DNA from 2 places in the Anaerosalibacter massiliensis genome. Region 2 is predicted to be linked to the other one. Evidence: a T-box and tRNA genes for the amino acid it is inferred to sense, from the RefSeq annotation. Region 2 holds a T-box; the other holds one or more tRNA genes.
The links. The T-box of region 2 lies ahead of aspS (aspartate--tRNA ligase). A T-box ahead of a tRNA ligase gene usually reads a tRNA of that ligase, here a tRNA-Asp.
Positions count from the first base shown of each region.

Region 1: it has a tRNA-Asp gene. The T-box ahead of aspS (aspartate--tRNA ligase) is inferred to sense a tRNA for this amino acid. The anticodon was not compared.

Region 1 covers NZ_JANJZL010000005.1:161,296-170,208, forward strand. Annotated here, with positions in the region: gene NSA23_RS09550 (ABC transporter ATP-binding protein) at 1-470, opposite strand, end outside; gene NSA23_RS09555 (TraB/GumN family protein) at 935-2,203, opposite strand; gene NSA23_RS09560 (radical SAM/SPASM domain-containing protein) at 2,243-3,520, opposite strand; gene NSA23_RS09565 (hypothetical protein) at 3,792-3,965, opposite strand; tRNA gene NSA23_RS09570 (tRNA-Glu) at 4,504-4,578, shown strand; tRNA gene NSA23_RS09575 (tRNA-Asp) at 4,585-4,661, shown strand; gene NSA23_RS09580 (ATP-binding protein) at 4,717-5,700, opposite strand; partial or broken gene NSA23_RS09585 (RNA-guided endonuclease InsQ/TnpB family protein) at 5,879-6,829, opposite strand; gene NSA23_RS09590 (helix-turn-helix domain-containing protein) at 6,845-7,048, opposite strand; partial or broken gene NSA23_RS09595 (IS607 family transposase) at 7,041-7,127, opposite strand; gene NSA23_RS09600 (DnaD domain protein) at 7,245-8,369, opposite strand; gene NSA23_RS09605 (GNAT family N-acetyltransferase) at 8,427-8,913, opposite strand, start outside.
Region 2 covers NZ_JANJZL010000001.1:30,967-39,879, reverse strand. Annotated here, with positions in the region: gene NSA23_RS00285 (serine hydroxymethyltransferase) at 90-1,322, opposite strand; gene NSA23_RS00280 (threonine/serine exporter family protein) at 1,499-2,287, shown strand; gene NSA23_RS00275 (threonine/serine exporter family protein) at 2,287-2,727, shown strand; gene NSA23_RS00270 (metal-sensitive transcriptional regulator) at 2,732-3,004, opposite strand; gene NSA23_RS00265 (SoxR reducing system RseC family protein) at 3,018-3,440, opposite strand; gene NSA23_RS00260 (tRNA threonylcarbamoyladenosine dehydratase) at 3,451-4,161, opposite strand; gene aspS (aspartate--tRNA ligase) at 4,203-5,984, opposite strand; T-box leader at 6,038-6,211, opposite strand; gene hemZ (coproporphyrinogen dehydrogenase HemZ) at 6,240-7,694, opposite strand; gene NSA23_RS00245 (MBL fold metallo-hydrolase) at 7,761-8,384, opposite strand; gene dtd (D-aminoacyl-tRNA deacylase) at 8,395-8,844, opposite strand; gene NSA23_RS00235 (RelA/SpoT family protein) at 8,868-8,913, opposite strand, start outside.

The sequences.
Region 1 (8,913 bases), on a different contig from region 2:
TTTCTATTTATTCTAATGGAAATATAAAATACAAATATAAGGGTTAGAGATTTAATTATTGAATCTAACATATTATTCAATATGAATGAAACTAAAGTATTACTATCGGAATTAACTCTTTGATTCAAATATGTAGTATCTATGTCCTTAAAATAAAGTATTGGAAGCTTAAAAATATGATTTAATACATCAAGGTTCAAATCAATAGCAGATTTTGTTTGAAGTTTAACATAAGAATAATTCATTATAAATGATGACACTATGCTTACAATTCCTATGAGAAGTATTTTCATAGTAAAATTAAATATAGTAGAACTATTTTGAGAATATATTAATGAATCTATATAATTACCGGTTATATAAGGTATTGAAATTGATATTATCCATGAAAGAATACTAAGTATGAAAAATATAAACAATTGTAATTTATACTTAAATATGTATTTTTTAATAAATTTAAATATTTTCATATAAATCAACCGCTTTCTTCCAATTTCACAATATCTGGCCCAATAAATATAATAAAATCACTTTGTTTGTTATTTATTCAAAATTTGATTTTATGCCAAACTTTTTTATTAACTCCACAGTTATTATTGCATTAATATCATTCCTTTTATTTCTAATCTAGATCTTTATTCAAATATCATCCAATCAATCTATTTTAATACTTTAACTTTTCTATAACTATAAGCTTATTTTCTTTACCTAGTTTAGTATTATTAAAATTATAAATATAATCTTTTATCTATATGAATAAATTTTATAGAAGTGCTTAATTCTTCACTGCAGAACTTAATTTTAAAGAAAAGATTCTTAGAAGAAGTATTTTCTATAGATATAACATTCTATAACCTATTGTCAATTTAAAATATATTTTATAAAATCTCTTAATCATATTTAAATATATTTTAATCTATCTGATTATAGATATCTATTGAAAAGGAGTAAGTGCTGATGAATCTTTCATAATTATTAGATATTGAAAATAATCCGTTGTCACCCCTTTATCTGCATTTGGTACAAAATAAAGCTCATCCTTAAAAGGAGACTTTTTTCCATTAAGTTTAAATACTGTTACATCTGCATCCAAATACTTATCAATAATATCTATATTATTTATATTTACTGGTGTAATTTCCTTCCCATAATTTTCATCAGATAAATGTTCATTATCATAACAATCTTTATAACCATAGCTTATAGACAATACTCTATCTTTAACAGGTGAATCACCTTTGTTTAAATACATTCCAAATCTTTTATTATTATATAAATAATCCATAATATTCTCTTGATATACATGTCCATCTCCGAATTGACCAAAAAACTTACCTTTTTGACAAACATTATACATTTCTTTAAAATTATCATATATACTTTTTTCCCTAATTTTATGATAAGAATCTTTTTCAGTAGAAACATGAACAACTATATTATCTAATACCATACAAAAATCAAAATATCTATCTCCTAAGTACTTTTTATATTTACTTACATTTCCTTCTATATCTTTTTGTAATAAATTTAATAAATCTACAAATCTATCATAATTTTCAATACTATTAATACTATTTTTTTCTTTTTCAAACCTCTCTATTAAAGCTGGAGTACTGGCTATCTTTTCTTTGCTTGATATAATTGAACTCAAATAATCTACAGCAAAAGATAATTTCATTTCCAAATCAATTCCTACAAATTTTATTTTTTTATCTTCAGCAATAGTAGTATTATATTCTTGTATTTTTTTAAGGAATTCATAAAACTCATTGCTTCCAAATATTGAACCCTCAGAATTTTTAACAACATATTCTAATATCTTTTCATCCCCTGTGTCTAAATATTTATTTATATGTTCACCAACACTATATCCAAACTCCCCTAAAATGTACCTAACATCTGCTTTATTATTCAAATATTTAATTAATTCTAACTGCAAATCATAGTTCATCTTTACACCATGTGCCTCTCCTGCTAGAAAAACATCATGTTTTCTTATGTCTTTATCTAATATACTAAAATCTTTTATATAATCTCCATCTTTTAGATTTAATCCGATATAATTCTTTTCAATATATTTATTCAGATATCTTTCAGTTGAATTTCCGGTATATGTAGTACAGCCTGTTAATATCATTGAAGTTAAAAAGATTAAAATAAATATCAATGTCATTTTTTTATGCTTTATACTACATATGTCCATATTTTCTCCCCCTTACTTGAATATACTAATTTTATACACTTAAATAGTATTAATCTTATCATTTATTCTATTTTTATTTGCATAATCTTCATAATACAATTCAAGTTTATCTCTGAAATTAATTACATCGTATGGACACTCTAACTCTTTGCCTTCTATTGCCTTTAAATGACATCCACCTAGACAAATCGGAAATAATTTACATTGGTTACACTTTTTATCATGCTCTATAGATAACCATTTTATAAGATTTCCCTTTAATTCTATACCATCTTTAATCGTACCTACTGCCTTGTTCTTGTCTCCAATCTCACACCAACATTTATACAAATTGCCATATGGATCAATTACATATGATTTAGATGACAACGCTGAGCATGGTAAAAATTTAACACTTGGATAGGATATATTATCTATATTTTTATTATTAGTATACATTTGTCTTAATACATCAAATTCAATGGTACTAAAGTCTTTATATGAAAAACATTTATCCGTATTTACACTGCATGCATCAGTTTGTTTTTCAATAGGTGCTATATAAAAATTTATATCATTCCTAAAGAAAAAATTGTATAACTCGTCCATTCCAGTAATGTTGTTTTTATCTATGTTGCATCTTACAGTTATAGGAATTATATCCGCACAATTAATAATATTGCTAGTTATTATTTCAAAACTATCAGAACCATTCTTTAAACGTCTTCTATTATTGTTTACCTCCTTTGTTCCATCCAATGTAACCTGCGCATGTGTAATTTTCAAATCATATAAAATTTTAGCTGTCTCTCTATCTAGCAAAGTTCCATTTGTTACTATTGATGCATTATATGATTTTTTAAACTTCTTACATAGGTCAATTATTTTGTTTGAGATATATGATATGATATCAATGCTCAGTAGAGGTTCTCCTCCATACCAAGAAATGTGTATGTTATCAATAGTATTACTACATAAATATTCTTCAATAAATTTAATTATGTCGTCAGCTACCCTTATAGTCATATATATATCTCCTTTCTTCTCATAACAATAAGGGCAGGCCATATTGCAATCTAATGTAGGCACAATTGCCAAACCTAAAGTTTCTGAACTAAATCTTTGAAAATTCTTTAAAGTTTTAATTAATAACCTTTCATCAATATCCTGTTCTACTAAAAAACCATTTGACTTCATACAATTTAATATATTAATTTCATCTTCCGTATTTAATTCCTTAATATTTTCTATATTCTCATATATATGTCTTCCCTTGTCATTCATAATACCAAAAGCACCAGATAAGCTATTATATAATAGAATGTCTTTATTTTCCAATTCCCTCACCACTATATTATAAAAAGATTTTTTTAATTTTAAGGCTTTCTTATTCAGATCATTTTTTATCATTAATTCTTAATATCCCCTATAATTTTGAATTGTTAAAAATTTACCTTCAATATCAAATTTATTATATAAGATTGTTGCATGACTAATAATCTATTTAAAATACAATTATATTTTAAGACTATTATGTCATGCAACGTATTTTCTACAAAGTAATAACTTAAATAAATTTTATTTCAAATATAATACTATACATCTGGTGTTAAAGTATAGGACATGGGCTTGCAGCAAGAAATGGACATTTATAACTGCCATTACCGCTGCCTTCATTTGTACATATACGATGACCTATTTGATCTGTTGTGATGGGAGGATTATTCTTTGGTTCTATTTTTATAAGATCTGTGTTTAAAACCCCTTGTTTAATAATATCCATTAATTTCACCTCCTTAATTTAATTATTTATTTCAACCCGTTATATGAATATTAAAATATTATGCATTATATAACTGGAACAATGCTTTTATCATTTTGCAAATAAGTATGTCATAGAGCTAATACTAAATAATCTACTATTATATATGCTTTATATTATTTAAGTTTACATATGCATACTATAAAACTTTGTTTTTTAAAAATTTATGATGCCAGAAACATTTATGAATTGTATTTTGAATTTTGTATAAATTCTCTATATATTTATCATACATTAAACATTAAATATCTTCAAGATTTTCCCTTCGACATTTCTTTATATTTATAAGCTAAAAATGAAAAAATATTTAGAAATCCTAGATTTTTCTTGCCTTAACGTCGTTATTTACTATTTTCTGATTTATCTCTAGTCCAATTATTCTTCTAGACTTGCTTCGATCTTATTTAAAACGATACATTCTTAAATAATTTTTAAAAACTATTGACAAGCCCTTTGTTTTAGGGTAATATATAATTGGTTTTATTTTTGTACAAAATATGGCCCTATGGTCAAGCGGTTAAGACATCGCCCTTTCACGGCGGTATCCCGGGTTCGAATCCCGGTAGGGTCACCATATATTGGCCTGGTAGTTCAGTTGGTTAGAATGCCAGCCTGTCACGCTGGAGGTCGAGGGTTCGAGTCCCTTCCAGGTCGCCATAGAAAAAAAGAGCTTAGAAAATTCTAAGCTCTTTTTATTTACTTTAACTATATATTAGCCTTCCCACCTTAAATCTGGTCCATAGAATTTTAATGGTATAAATTTTTCAAGAATCCTTGAAAACACTCTATCTGTATATATATCAGATATTTCTTTAGGTGTTAAATTAGTTGAGATAATAGTCTTTTTGCCACTTATAAGTCTTGTATTTACTATATTAAATATTTCTGCATTAGTAAAAGTATTTGACACTTCTGTTCCTAAATCATCTATTATTAGTAAATCTGCTTCAAATAAATAATTATAATCTGCATAATCAAATTTTTTCTCTTTTTTATTAAATCTATGATTTTCTATTATTTCTAATATAGTAAAAGCTGTTTGATATACAACTATTTTATTCTTATCTAATAATGATTTTGCAATACAATTGCACATAAAAGTTTTCCCTAATCCTGTACTCCCATAAAAAAGAAGATTTTGTCCATTTTTTTCACTAAAGTTATTTACAAAACCTTCAGATATACTTAATATATTCATCATATTTTCTCTAGGAGTTAGTTTTTCATCTTGAAAAGGTTTATTGGGAAATATATTTATATCAAAGGTTTTAAAATTTTCCTTATCTAAATTATCTTCAATATTTGACATCTTATAAGCCCTTCTTATAAGAGCTTGTTTAAAACAATTACATTTCTCTCCGTTCTCAAGATATCCTGTATCTTTACAATTATTGCATTCATGATTTACATCTAAATATTCTAAAGGTATATTATTTTCTGTAAGAAGGAATGCTTTTCTCATTTTTAATTTTTTCATTTTTTCCTTTATTTCCTTCAAATTTTTTTCATAACTTTTATGATTAGTTAAAATAGCCTTAGATATTAGAAATCCTGTTTTAGATATTTTATCATCAATTTGTTTAATTTCAGGTACTTTTAAATATACTTCATCTTGTCTTAATTTTTGCTCATACTTAGCTTTATCCCTCTTTTTTTCATATTCACTTAAAATATCATTTAAAATACTTTTATCCATAGGCTATTCCGTTAATGAAAACTTATAAAACTCTATAACCAACTTATAAAAGTTTACGTTTCATTCCTTAATCATCATACTCTTTTTCGGATTAATCCTACTCAAGTGATCTAGCACTCCAAAGGCTTAAATTCCCCACTAACGTATGGGTACATGGAAATAGTATCGTTTAAGTGATTTAGGCTATTTCCTGACCATAGTTTTTAAGATTTAAACTAGCATTTAAATCCCTATCCAATATAGAGCCACAATCTTCGCAGATATATTTTCTATCACTTAACTTTAAATTCTTTTTGTATGAACCGCATTGGCTACAAGTTTTGCTACTGGGAAAGAACCTATCTGCCACTATGAACTTTATATTATTCCATTCTGATTTATATTGAAGTTGTCTATAAAATTCATAAAATCCTTGATATTGTATAGCTTTGGATAAATGCTTATTCTTCATCATCCCTAATACATTCAAATCTTCTACTACAATAAAGCCTGGTTTTCGCTTTATTATTTCAGTAGTTATTTGGTGGGAGTAATTATGACGAATATTTGTAAGCCTTTGGTTTAACTTTTTAAGTTGATTTTCTAGCCTTATAATATTTTTAGTTTTCTTGTAACGGTCTCCCTCCCTTCCTTTTTCATATTTTCTTGATACCTTTCTTTGTAGTCTTTTCTTTCTTTTTTCTAGTTTCTCTATTTCTTTAGTTTTATTTATGTTTTTATAAATATTTCCATCTGATACAACTGCTAATTTTTCTATACCTACATCTATTCCTATTCCCTCATTTGTGGGTATTTCTATATTATCAGGATATTCTATACTCACTGCTATCCACCAGTTTACCCCATCAAATGATACTCTTGGGTTAATATATTTAACACCTTTACCATAAGGTATTCTTCTATGCTCATACAATCTTATCCAGTTAAATTGTTGCTTGTTTTTCTTTCTGCTGGTAGTTAGTTTTTCTAATTTTACATGGGTATCAGTAAATTGTATTTTGTCTGTATCTACATAAAAACTTGGTTTAGTTCTTCTTCTACTTTTAAATCTTGGAAAGTTACTTTCACCTTTAAAAAATCTGATATAAGCATTACATGCATCTTTTATTGCTTGTTTTGTAATATTGTTACTAAAATTATTTAACTATTTATATCTTTTAGTTTGTTTTAATTTTGTAAATTCTTTTCTTAAATCTTTATCTGAAATAAATTTACCACCATTTTTATAATTCTCTTGCTGCCTATTCAATGTCCAGTTATACGCAAATCTTGCCACTCCTGCTGATTCAAATAATTTAGTTTTTTGTTTGTTATTTGGTTTGAGTTGTACTTTAATGCCTCTAATCACCTTTAGCCAACTCCTTAATCATCTTCTTAGCCTTATTAGCTCTTTTGCCCTGAAGTCTACAACTGAATACGGTTATTATTTAAAAATTCTCCTATTTGATAATATTTCATAAATACCACCTCTTGATTAAGATTTACTACAGACATTAATAAAAATCAAGTATGTTTTATAAAGTATTATAATGTTTTGTTGACTGTTAATCATCCCCTTTAATTTTAAAATAATATTCTTCTCTTTTTTTTCTTGCAATTTCTTCTAATTCGTCGGAACTATAATTGGAAGTCCTCTGCTCAAAATTATGAAATCTGGTTTTTACTGGTCTTCCAGTAGATCTAACCTGCCTTTTTGTTCCTGATTTTCCCTGTTCATATGCCTTATCCTTATTTTCTGGCAATTTATCTTTCTTTTCAATATCATCTATAGTCTTTATTCCCTTGTTATACCATGAAGACAGTATTCCATCTATATAGTTAATACTTGGATTTGAAGTTTTATTAGTGTTCTCACAAGCTTTTAAAACTATTTCCAAGGAAAAACTATATTCATTAAACCATTTATCTATAACTTTCATTTGACTCTCTGTAGGAATTTCCTTCCTATAGCCTAAGTACTGCATTATTCTCTCATATCTATAATACTTTTTATCTTTTTTCTTTAATTGCTCTTGTAGAGCTTCTACATTTGTTATTCCAGAATCATACCAATTTCTAATTATTCCCTCTACATAGTTTACTTTCCTTATGCCCTTTTTTTCTACTGAATAAAAAAATGCTCTAACTATTATATCAGGATTCATATTATAATTATACATCCATTCTAGAACTTTCTTCTTTTCATTAGGGACTAATGGCCTTCTCATAATATAATCAATGGAATTAAACATTTCATTTATAGTTTTTATATTATTAGCTTCTATGAGATCTTTTTCAGAACAGGTATATGCTTTATTAGATTGAACATCTATATTAGAGTTTGAAGAAACAGGCTTATAATTATTTTTTATATAAAGCTGTTTAAGATTTAAAAACTTAATTCCATAATTATATTCATCTCTATCCTCTTTAGGGATCTTTTCTATTATACCTTTTTTATGCCAAAAATCCCAAGCTCTTAAAACATCTGAAAGAGGAATATCTAAATTTTTAGCAATAGTTTCATTATCAACTTTTATATCTCTATCTTTATCATAAGCATATTTAAACCCTAAAAGATATACCTTCACATATGTTCCATCTGCCATAGGCATAAAATCATTTATAAATATATTTTCTATTGGAGTATCCCCTAAATCTATTTCTGTAGTTTCCAAATTAAAACTCATTAAAGTTCACCTACTTTTTTAACTATCTATAACACCAGAAGCTCTCCAAGATTTATGCTAAATATTGTTTTTATCACTTTCTCCCCTTGTTTCACGATAAGTATTTCTATCTATCTTCATCTTATAAATATAATTATATATCTTATTCCATTTTATTACAAAACAACTTTCTTCATTTTTAAAATATGGGTTTTCCCTATCTATAGTTTGATCATGATATTTAGTAAGATATTTTTTATATTTTATAAAACCACAGTTTTCATAACATTTTATTGCTCTTTTATTAAAATTGGCTACTTCTAATAATAAAGTTCTCATTTTCATTTTATTAAAAAAATAATTTATAAAAGTTTTTATAGCATCTGTTCCATAGCCCTTATCTACATAATTTGGATCAAATACTATTCCCAAGGTCGCCTTCTTCCTAATTTTTCTTATACCCTTGATACCTAGATATCCTATAACTCTTCCCTCTTCATTATAAATAGCAAAATATTTTTTATTTCTACTATTTATTTTATAATCATACCATTCCGCTATATCT
Region 2 (8,913 bases):
CCCACCTAAATAATCATTATATTATATATTTCCCTTTTTAAATTTATATATGCTAAAAACCTATGGCCTAAACCATAGGTTTTTAACTTTTATTCATATAGTGGAAATTTATTGCACAAATTCTTAACTCTATTTTTTACTATATCTCTATCAATATCTTTATCTAATGCTTGGCCTATAATTTCGGCAATTTCCTTCATATCTTTCTCTTTCATTCCTCTTGTAGTTACTGCTGGAGTACCTATTCTAAGCCCACTAGTTACAAAAGGACTTTCTGGATCAAAAGGTATAGTATTCTTATTAGTTGTCACTCCAATATCATCTAAAAGTTCTTCTGCCTCTTTCCCTGTTAAATTTTTATTTCTTAGATCTAATAATAATAAATGATTATCTGTTCCATCTGATACCAATCTAAATCCTTCATCTTTCAATCCTTCTGCTAAAGCTTTTGCATTTCTGATTATTTGTTTTTGATATTCTTTAAATTCATCTGTAAGAGCTTCTCCAAAACTAACAGCCTTTCCAGCAATAACATGCATCAGAGGTCCACCTTGAATTCCTGGAAATATTGCCTTATCTATTTTCTTAGCATATTCTTTTTTACAAAGTATAGCCCCACCTCTTGGTCCTCTCAAAGTTTTATGAGTTGTAGTAGTTACAAAGTCTGCATAAGGAACTGGACTTGGATGAAGTCCTGCTGCTACAAGTCCTGCAATATGAGCCATATCCACCATTAAATATGCATCTATTTCATCAGCTATTTCCCTAAACTTTTCAAAGTCAATAATTCTTGAGTATGCACTAGCACCTGCTACAATCATCTTAGGTTTTTCTTTTATTGCAATCTCTCTTACTTTATCATAGTCAATCTTCTCTGTATCTTTATCTACTCCATAGGAAACAAAATTGTAATATGTTCCTGAAATATTAACTGGACTACCATGAGTTAAATGTCCCCCTTGTGATAAGTTCATACCTAGAACTTTATCTCCCGGTTCTAATACAGCAAAATAAACTCCTAAATTAGCATTAGAACCTGAATGAGGTTGAACATTTACATGTTCTGCACCAAATAGCTCTTTAAGTCTATCTCTAGCTAAATCCTCCACCATATCTACATATTCACAACCACCATAATACCTCCTATTAGGATAACCTTCTGCATACTTATTTGTAAGTTGACTACCCATGGCTTCCATTACTTGAGGAGTTACAAAGTTTTCAGAGGCAATTAATTCTATTTTTTCTCTTTGCCTCTTAGTTTCCATTTCAATAAATTTCATTACTTCTGGATCAGCTTTTCTTAAGTTTGAAAAATCCATTTATTTATCTCCTTTCTTTTATTATAATTTAATATTCTATACGTACTTGATTAACTCCTGTTTCATAATATAATATAAATATAATTTAAGATAATATTAGTTCATTATATAATTTTATTATATAAATTTAAGAATATATTTACAAGTTAAAAAGTTTTAACAATAGAGGTGAAAAAATGACAATGAATCCAATATCCGAAAAAGAAGAAGTAAAACGTCTCCTAATATTAGCCATTCTAGCTGGTAGGATAATGCTTAAAAATGGCGCTGAAACTTATAGAGTTGAAGATACAATAATTAGAATATGTAAATCTAGAAAAAATATTAAATACGTAGAATCTTTTGTAACACCTACAGGAATATTTGTATCTTTAGAATATGGGGAAGAAGTTTTATCATATCTTCAGAGAATAAATACTATAAAAATTGACCTAAATAAAATAAATATGGTAAATGATTTTTCAAGACAATTTGTATCATCAGATATGAATATAGAAGAGGCAACAAAAAAACTTAAAAAAATTGATGATATTGATAATTATAAAAGTATTACTAGATTTTTTTCTGGAGGTATTATTTGTGCTTTTTTTTCTTTATTATTTGGGGGAAGTTTTCTTGATTTCTTGGCAAGTTTCTTTACAGGAATAATAGTTGTAGCAATTTCTACTAAATTAAATAACCTAGGTATTACATTCTTTATAAGTAATTTTTCTGGAGCAGCTATCGCTTCATTATTATCAATATTATTTGTAAAAATTGGTATGGGAACAAATATTGATAAAATTATAATAGGTTCTATAATGTCATTAGTTCCTGGAGTAGCCATAACCAATGCTATTAGAGATACTATGTCTGGAGATTTTGTTTCTGGACTTTCTAGAGGAATGGAAGCTGTAATAACAGCAATGGCTATAGCTTTTGGAGTAGGTATGGTACTAAAAATATATTTTAAGGGGTTGATTTAATGGAGCTTTTTAAACAATTTATATTTTCTTTTTTTGCCACTATAGGAGCTGCAGTATTATTTAGCATACCAAAGGACTCTATAATATCAGCTGGTGCTATAGGAGGTTTTGGATGGATAATTTATACTTTTATCTTAAATCAATATTCTTCAGCTGTAGCTGGCACTTTCTTTGGTGCCTTAACTGTAGGTATATTAGGAGAACTACTAGCTAGACATTTCAAAAAGCCAGCCACAGTTTTTATTATACCTGGTATTATACCATTGGTACCAGGAGCAGGAATGTACTATACAATGTTAGCTCTAATAGAGAAAAGATTTTATGATTCTGTAAATATAGGAGCAGAAACTTTATTTATTGCAGTAGCTATTGCTATTGGTATAGTCATGTCCTCTTCCTTAAGTCGATCAATAAAAAGGGTTAAAAATAAATCAAGGTAATTTTTCATTTTGTATATTTCAATATAGTGTCAATTAAATCATCTAGCACTTTTTCATCTGTACTATTGTCTAAAGAAGCTTTTATGCAATCTTTCATATGATCTTCTAAAATCATACCTCCTACCTTATTTAATGCAGCCCTTGCTGCAGCAATCTGTACAAGGATATCGCCACAAACTTTATCTTCTCCAACCATTTTTTGTATACCTTTTACTTGTCCTTCAATTCGTCTTAATCTATTTATTATAGCAACCTTCTTTTCTTCTTCTTTACCCACCCTAATACCCCCTTTATAATATTTTAACCATTTCAAAACTTAAATTATTAGTCTCTTTTACTTTTTTATCTATTTTTCTAAGGATCATATAGGATATTGCTAAAAATATTAATCCTACTAGGAAACTATAGTTTTCATAGCTTTTTATGCCCATAGACTTAAATATATACATACTTGCAAAAATGCCTAATAATAACATAAAAAATGGAATCATATATGTTATTATTGCATATTTCAATATGCTTTCACCTTTAGCTCTTAATTCTATATAATCTCCTGCACTGGCATTTAAAATATTAGGCACAGTTATTTTAATGCCCGGTACACGACAAGTACCTGAACAACTATGACAGCTATGTCCACAAGCTGTCATACGCTTTATTTCAACCTCTGCCATATCATCCTTTATTTCAGTTACAAGTCCAACTTGATCCATATAATCCCTCCTAACTAATTAAATCTTTAACCACTTCTGAAGCAATCATTAATCCTGCTACAGGTGGAACAAAGGAAACACTTCCTGGAATGGGCTTCCCAGTTTTTTGATCTATTAAATCTACTTTAATAGGTTTTTCTCTAGACCATATAACTTTTAGAGAATCTATATTTCTTTTTCTTAATTCCCTTCTCATGACTTTTGCCAATGGACAAACACTCGTTTCATATATATCTCCTACTTCTAATACTGTCGGATCTAATTTATTTCCTGCACCCATACAGCTAATAATAGGCATATTCACATGGCTACATCTTTCAATTAGAGCTAGTTTTGATGTCACCATGTCTATTGCATCTATTACATAGTCATACTTTTCTTTCAACAAGAAGTCTAAATTAGATTTTTCCACTTTCGTATTAAATACTTTAATATTTACCCATGGATTAATATCTAAAATTCTTTCCTTCATAATTTCAACTTTATATTTTCCTACAGTACTATGTGTAGCATGGATTTGTCTATTAATATTTGATATATCTATTATATCATAATCTACTAAAACAATATTGCCAATTCCTGATCTTACTAATGCTTCTGCAGCATAGGAACCTACACCACCTATTCCAAATACACAAACCTTTGATTTTTTTAATATATCCATATTCCTTCTTCCTAAAAGTAATTCTGTTCTTAAAAAAGAATTATCCAAAATTATCACCTACATTATGAATACTTTCCAGGGCAAAAGCCCTGGAATAATTATTTTTCTAAATCCAATTTCATATGAACCTCTTTAAGCTGTTCAGAATCTATATAAGTTGGTGCTCCTGTCAAAAGACAGGTTGCACTTTGAGTTTTTGGAAAAGCAATTACATCACGAATATTATTTGTATCAGTTAGAAGCATTACTAATCTATCAAATCCATACGCTATTCCACCATGAGGAGGAGTTCCATATTTAAATGCCTCTAATAAAAATCCAAATTTGTCCTTAACTTCTTCTTCTTGAAGTCCTAAAGCTTTAAACATTCTTTCTTGAAGTTTGGAATCACTAATTCTAATACTTCCTCCTCCCATTTCATCACCATTTATAACAATATCATAAGCTTTTGCTCTAACGTCTTGGGGTCTAGTTTCTAAAAGATGAATATCCTCTTCCATTGGATGAGTAAATGGATGATGTTTAGCTACATACCTTTCTTTCTCTTCATCATATTCGAATAAGGGAAACTCTGTTATCCAAACTAATTTTAAATCATCTTTTTCTATTATATCAAGTCTCCTTGCAACTTCTACCCTTAAATTGCCTAAACTATCAAATACTACTTTAGATTTATCTGCTACAAATAATAGCAAATCTCCTTTATTTCCATCCATTCTTTCAATTATTTTTTCTAGCTCTTCTTCTTTTAGAAACTTAGCAATAGGCGAAGAAATACCTTCTTCTGTTATCTTAATCCAAGCCAAACCTTTTGCACCAAAATCCTTTATATAAGATTCTAATTTAGAAATATCTTTCCTTGAAAAATTAGATTCATGGCCTTTTATATTTATACCTCTTACTTCTCCATTATTTTTTATAGTACCACTAAATACTTTAAAATCTGAGTTGGCAACTATATCCGTTATATCTTTAAGCTCAAAACCAAATCTTAAATCTGGCTTATCTGAACCAAATCTTTCCATAGCCTCATTATAAGTCATTCTTTTAATAGGCAATTCTATTTCTACACCTTTTATTTCTTTAAATATTTTATATAAAAGCTTTTCATTTATTTCTATTATATCCTCTATATCTACAAAGGACATCTCTATATCTACCTGTGTAAACTCTGGTTGCCTATTTGCCCTTAAATCCTCATCTCTAAAGCATTTTACTATCTGGTAATATCTATCCATACCTGCAACCATTAAAAGCTGTTTCATCAGTTGTGGGGATTGAGGAAGAGCATAAAATTTACCAGCATTAATCCTACTAGGTACTAAATAATCTCTAGCACCCTCAGGGGTAGGTTTAGTAAGCATAGGGGTTTCTATTTCTACAAAATTATTTTCATCTAGAAACTCTCTTATTATTTTACTAGTTCTATGTCTTACTTTAAGATTATTTTGAATAGATGGTTTTCTTAAATCAAGATACCTATATTTTAACCTCATATTATCAGCAACATCATCATTATCTTTAATATAAATTGGAGGTGTTTCTGATTCATTTAATATTTTTAATTCATCTGCTATTATCTCTATTTCTCCAGTGGGAATGCTAGGATTTATAGATTCTCTTTCTCTGACTTTTCCTTTAATTGCAATAACATACTCACCTTTAACTTTTTCTGCTTTTTTAAATAGATCTTCTGAAATAGTATCATCAAATACAATTTGTGCTATTCCCATAGTATCTCTCAAGTCTGCAAATATTAGAGAACCTAAGTTTCTTTTCTTTTGAACCCATCCCATAAGCACTACTTCTTCTCCAATATTTGAACTTCTTAGCTCTCCACACATATGAGTTCTTCTTAGTTTACCCATTTTTTCAACCATATTTCTAACCTCCCATAATATTTTCAAAAATAAAAAAACTCTCATCCATGAAACTCAGGGACGAGAGTTTATATCTCGCGGTGCCACCCTAATTAGGTATTGTACCTCGCTTTTTTTAGACTTATTGACTCAAAGGTGTCTTCATTAAATATTGACATCGGATTTCCACCATCACCGACTCTCTATAGTCTAGAAATTTAACTACTACTCCTTATCCTAGTCTTTTAATATGTTTTTATAATTATAAGATAAAAATTATATAGTGTCAATGAGCTTTCTTTTTCTATCTGCCATTTCTTCTGTTCTAGTCAAATATTCTCCCAAATTTTTTACATTGGGTACTCTTTCAAATCTATTTTCATCAGGATAAAAAATTTTAGACACTCCTCCTGCACCTACTGCTATTATAGTTTCTTTTTCTTCCATTATAAGCATATTATAAATACATTCTTTGCCTTTAATTGAATATCCTATGTTCTCAAAGTTACCTAACATTTGTTTTTGCCTATATAGATAGTAGGGTAAAAGCTCCATATTTTCTGCATACTTTTTAGTTAATTTTAACATAGAATTAATAATTTCTTGATCTTTTATCGAATAGCTACTAATCTTTTTTCTAAATTCAGAAACTCTTTTAACTGTCAGTGTATGGACTGTTAAACTTTCAGGATTTAACTTAGATATAATTTCTAATGTATTTTCTACATCCCTTATATCTTCTCCTGGAAGTCCAATTATTATATCCATATTTATATTAGAAAAACCTGTTTTTCTTGCTAATTTAAATGTTTTAACTATATCTTCATCTGTATGTTTTCTACCTATTAATTTTAAAGTCTTTAAGTTCATAGTTTGGGGATTTATACTTATCCTATCTATATTATTTTCTTTCAACATATGAAGCTTTTCAGAAGTCATAGTATCAGGTCTACCCGCCTCAACAGTTAACTCTTCTATATTATTCCTTCCAAATAAATTATATATAGTCTTGATTATTCTATCTAAGTTTTCTGTAGGTATAGCAGTGGGAGTTCCACCCCCTATATAAACTGTACATATTTTCTTATTTTCCATAAACTCTTTAACCATATTTAGCTCATATATAAGTTTTTCTGTATACTCATCTACATAATTTTTACTTATCTCTAGAGAATTAGAGGGAAAAGAACAATATATGCATCTAGTAGGACAAAATGGAATACTTATATATAAACTAAATCTATCCTTAGATAATGGATAGATAAATCCTCTTTGTCTTTTAGCTATATCAATAATTAATCTAGCTCTATCAGAATATAATTTATACTCATTTATAAGAATATTATATATTTTTTCTTCTCCTATTTGTTTATCTATTAAATCATGTACAATTTTTACTGGTCTTACTCCTGTAAGTATTCCCCAAGGAGCCTCCACTTTAGATATATTTGATATTGCTTCATAAATACTTTGTTTTATACCAACCTTAATCTTTTTATTTAAATCATCTCTTTTAACATCAATACTATTAATAGAACTTACTAAATATTTACTTATTATTTTTCCATCACTTACAATTTCAGTGATAGAAAAATAATCATCTTCATTTTGTTTTAAATAATTTTTTATTAATATTCCATTTTCATTATAATCTTTTTCGTCTTCTATAAATTTAATATCTTCTCCAAAGAAAAATAATTTAGTTAGTTCATGAACTTCATAGTTATACATATGCCCTTCTAAATAGATCAATATCATCTTATCACCTTAAGTTCTTAAAATACTTATAGATATTCTTTATCTTATAATAAATGGATTAGAAACTTTCTCTCTACCTATTGTTGATGATGGACCATGACCTGGATATACAATAGTATCATCTGAAAAAAGAACTAACTTTTCTTTTATTGAGTTAATGATTTGCTCATAAGAGCCTCCTGGAAAATCTGTTCTTCCTATTGAACCTGCAAATAAAGTATCTCCAGTAAATAAACTACTATCTATATTTATACTTATTCCTCCTGGAGTATGACCAGGTGTGTGAATTATTTTAACTAAATAATTTCCAAAACTAAGTTCTTCTCCATCTTTTACAAACCTATCAGCTTCTAGTTGAACACTTCCTGTAGCCATCACACTAGATAAATTTTTAGTTCCATCGTTTAACAATTCCCTATCACCTTCATGAATTAAAATAGGTGCCTGAGTTCCTTCTTTTACTTCTTTTAGTCCACCTATATGATCTCCATGTCCATGAGTAAGAATTATATATTTTACATCTAAATTTAATTCTTCTATCCTTTTTAATATTCTATCTCCTTCTTCACCTGGATCAATAACTATACCTTCCTTGGTATCCTCACAATAAATAATATAACAATTAGCAGCATATACTCCTACTGTCAATCTTTCTATTTTCAAAATATCCCTCCTAAAAATTTTTTTTACTATCTAAAAGAATAGTAACTGGTCCATCATTTTCAATACTAACTTTCATGTCTGCACCAAATATACCTTCTTTTACTTTTATATCATATTTTTTACTTTTTTCAATAAAGTTTCTATATAATTTTTCAGCCATATCAGGTGAAGCTGATGATGTGAAACTTGGCCTTTTACCCTTTCTAGCATCTCCATACAAAGTAAACTGGGATACTACCAATAATTCACCTTTAATATCTAAAAGTGATAAATTCATTTTTTCATTTTCATCCTCAAATATTCTAAGACCAAGTATTTTGTTAACTAAATAATTTAAATCTTCTTCAGTATCTTCTTTACCCACTCCTAGAAATACTAACAAACCCTTATCTATTTCTCCAATCTTTTTATTATCAACAGTAACACTACTATAGTTAACTCTCTGAACTACTGCTCTCATTCTTTTTCATCCTTTCTTTACGATTAAGTAGTCACCCTATAAGCATCCATAACACCTTTTACTTTTTTT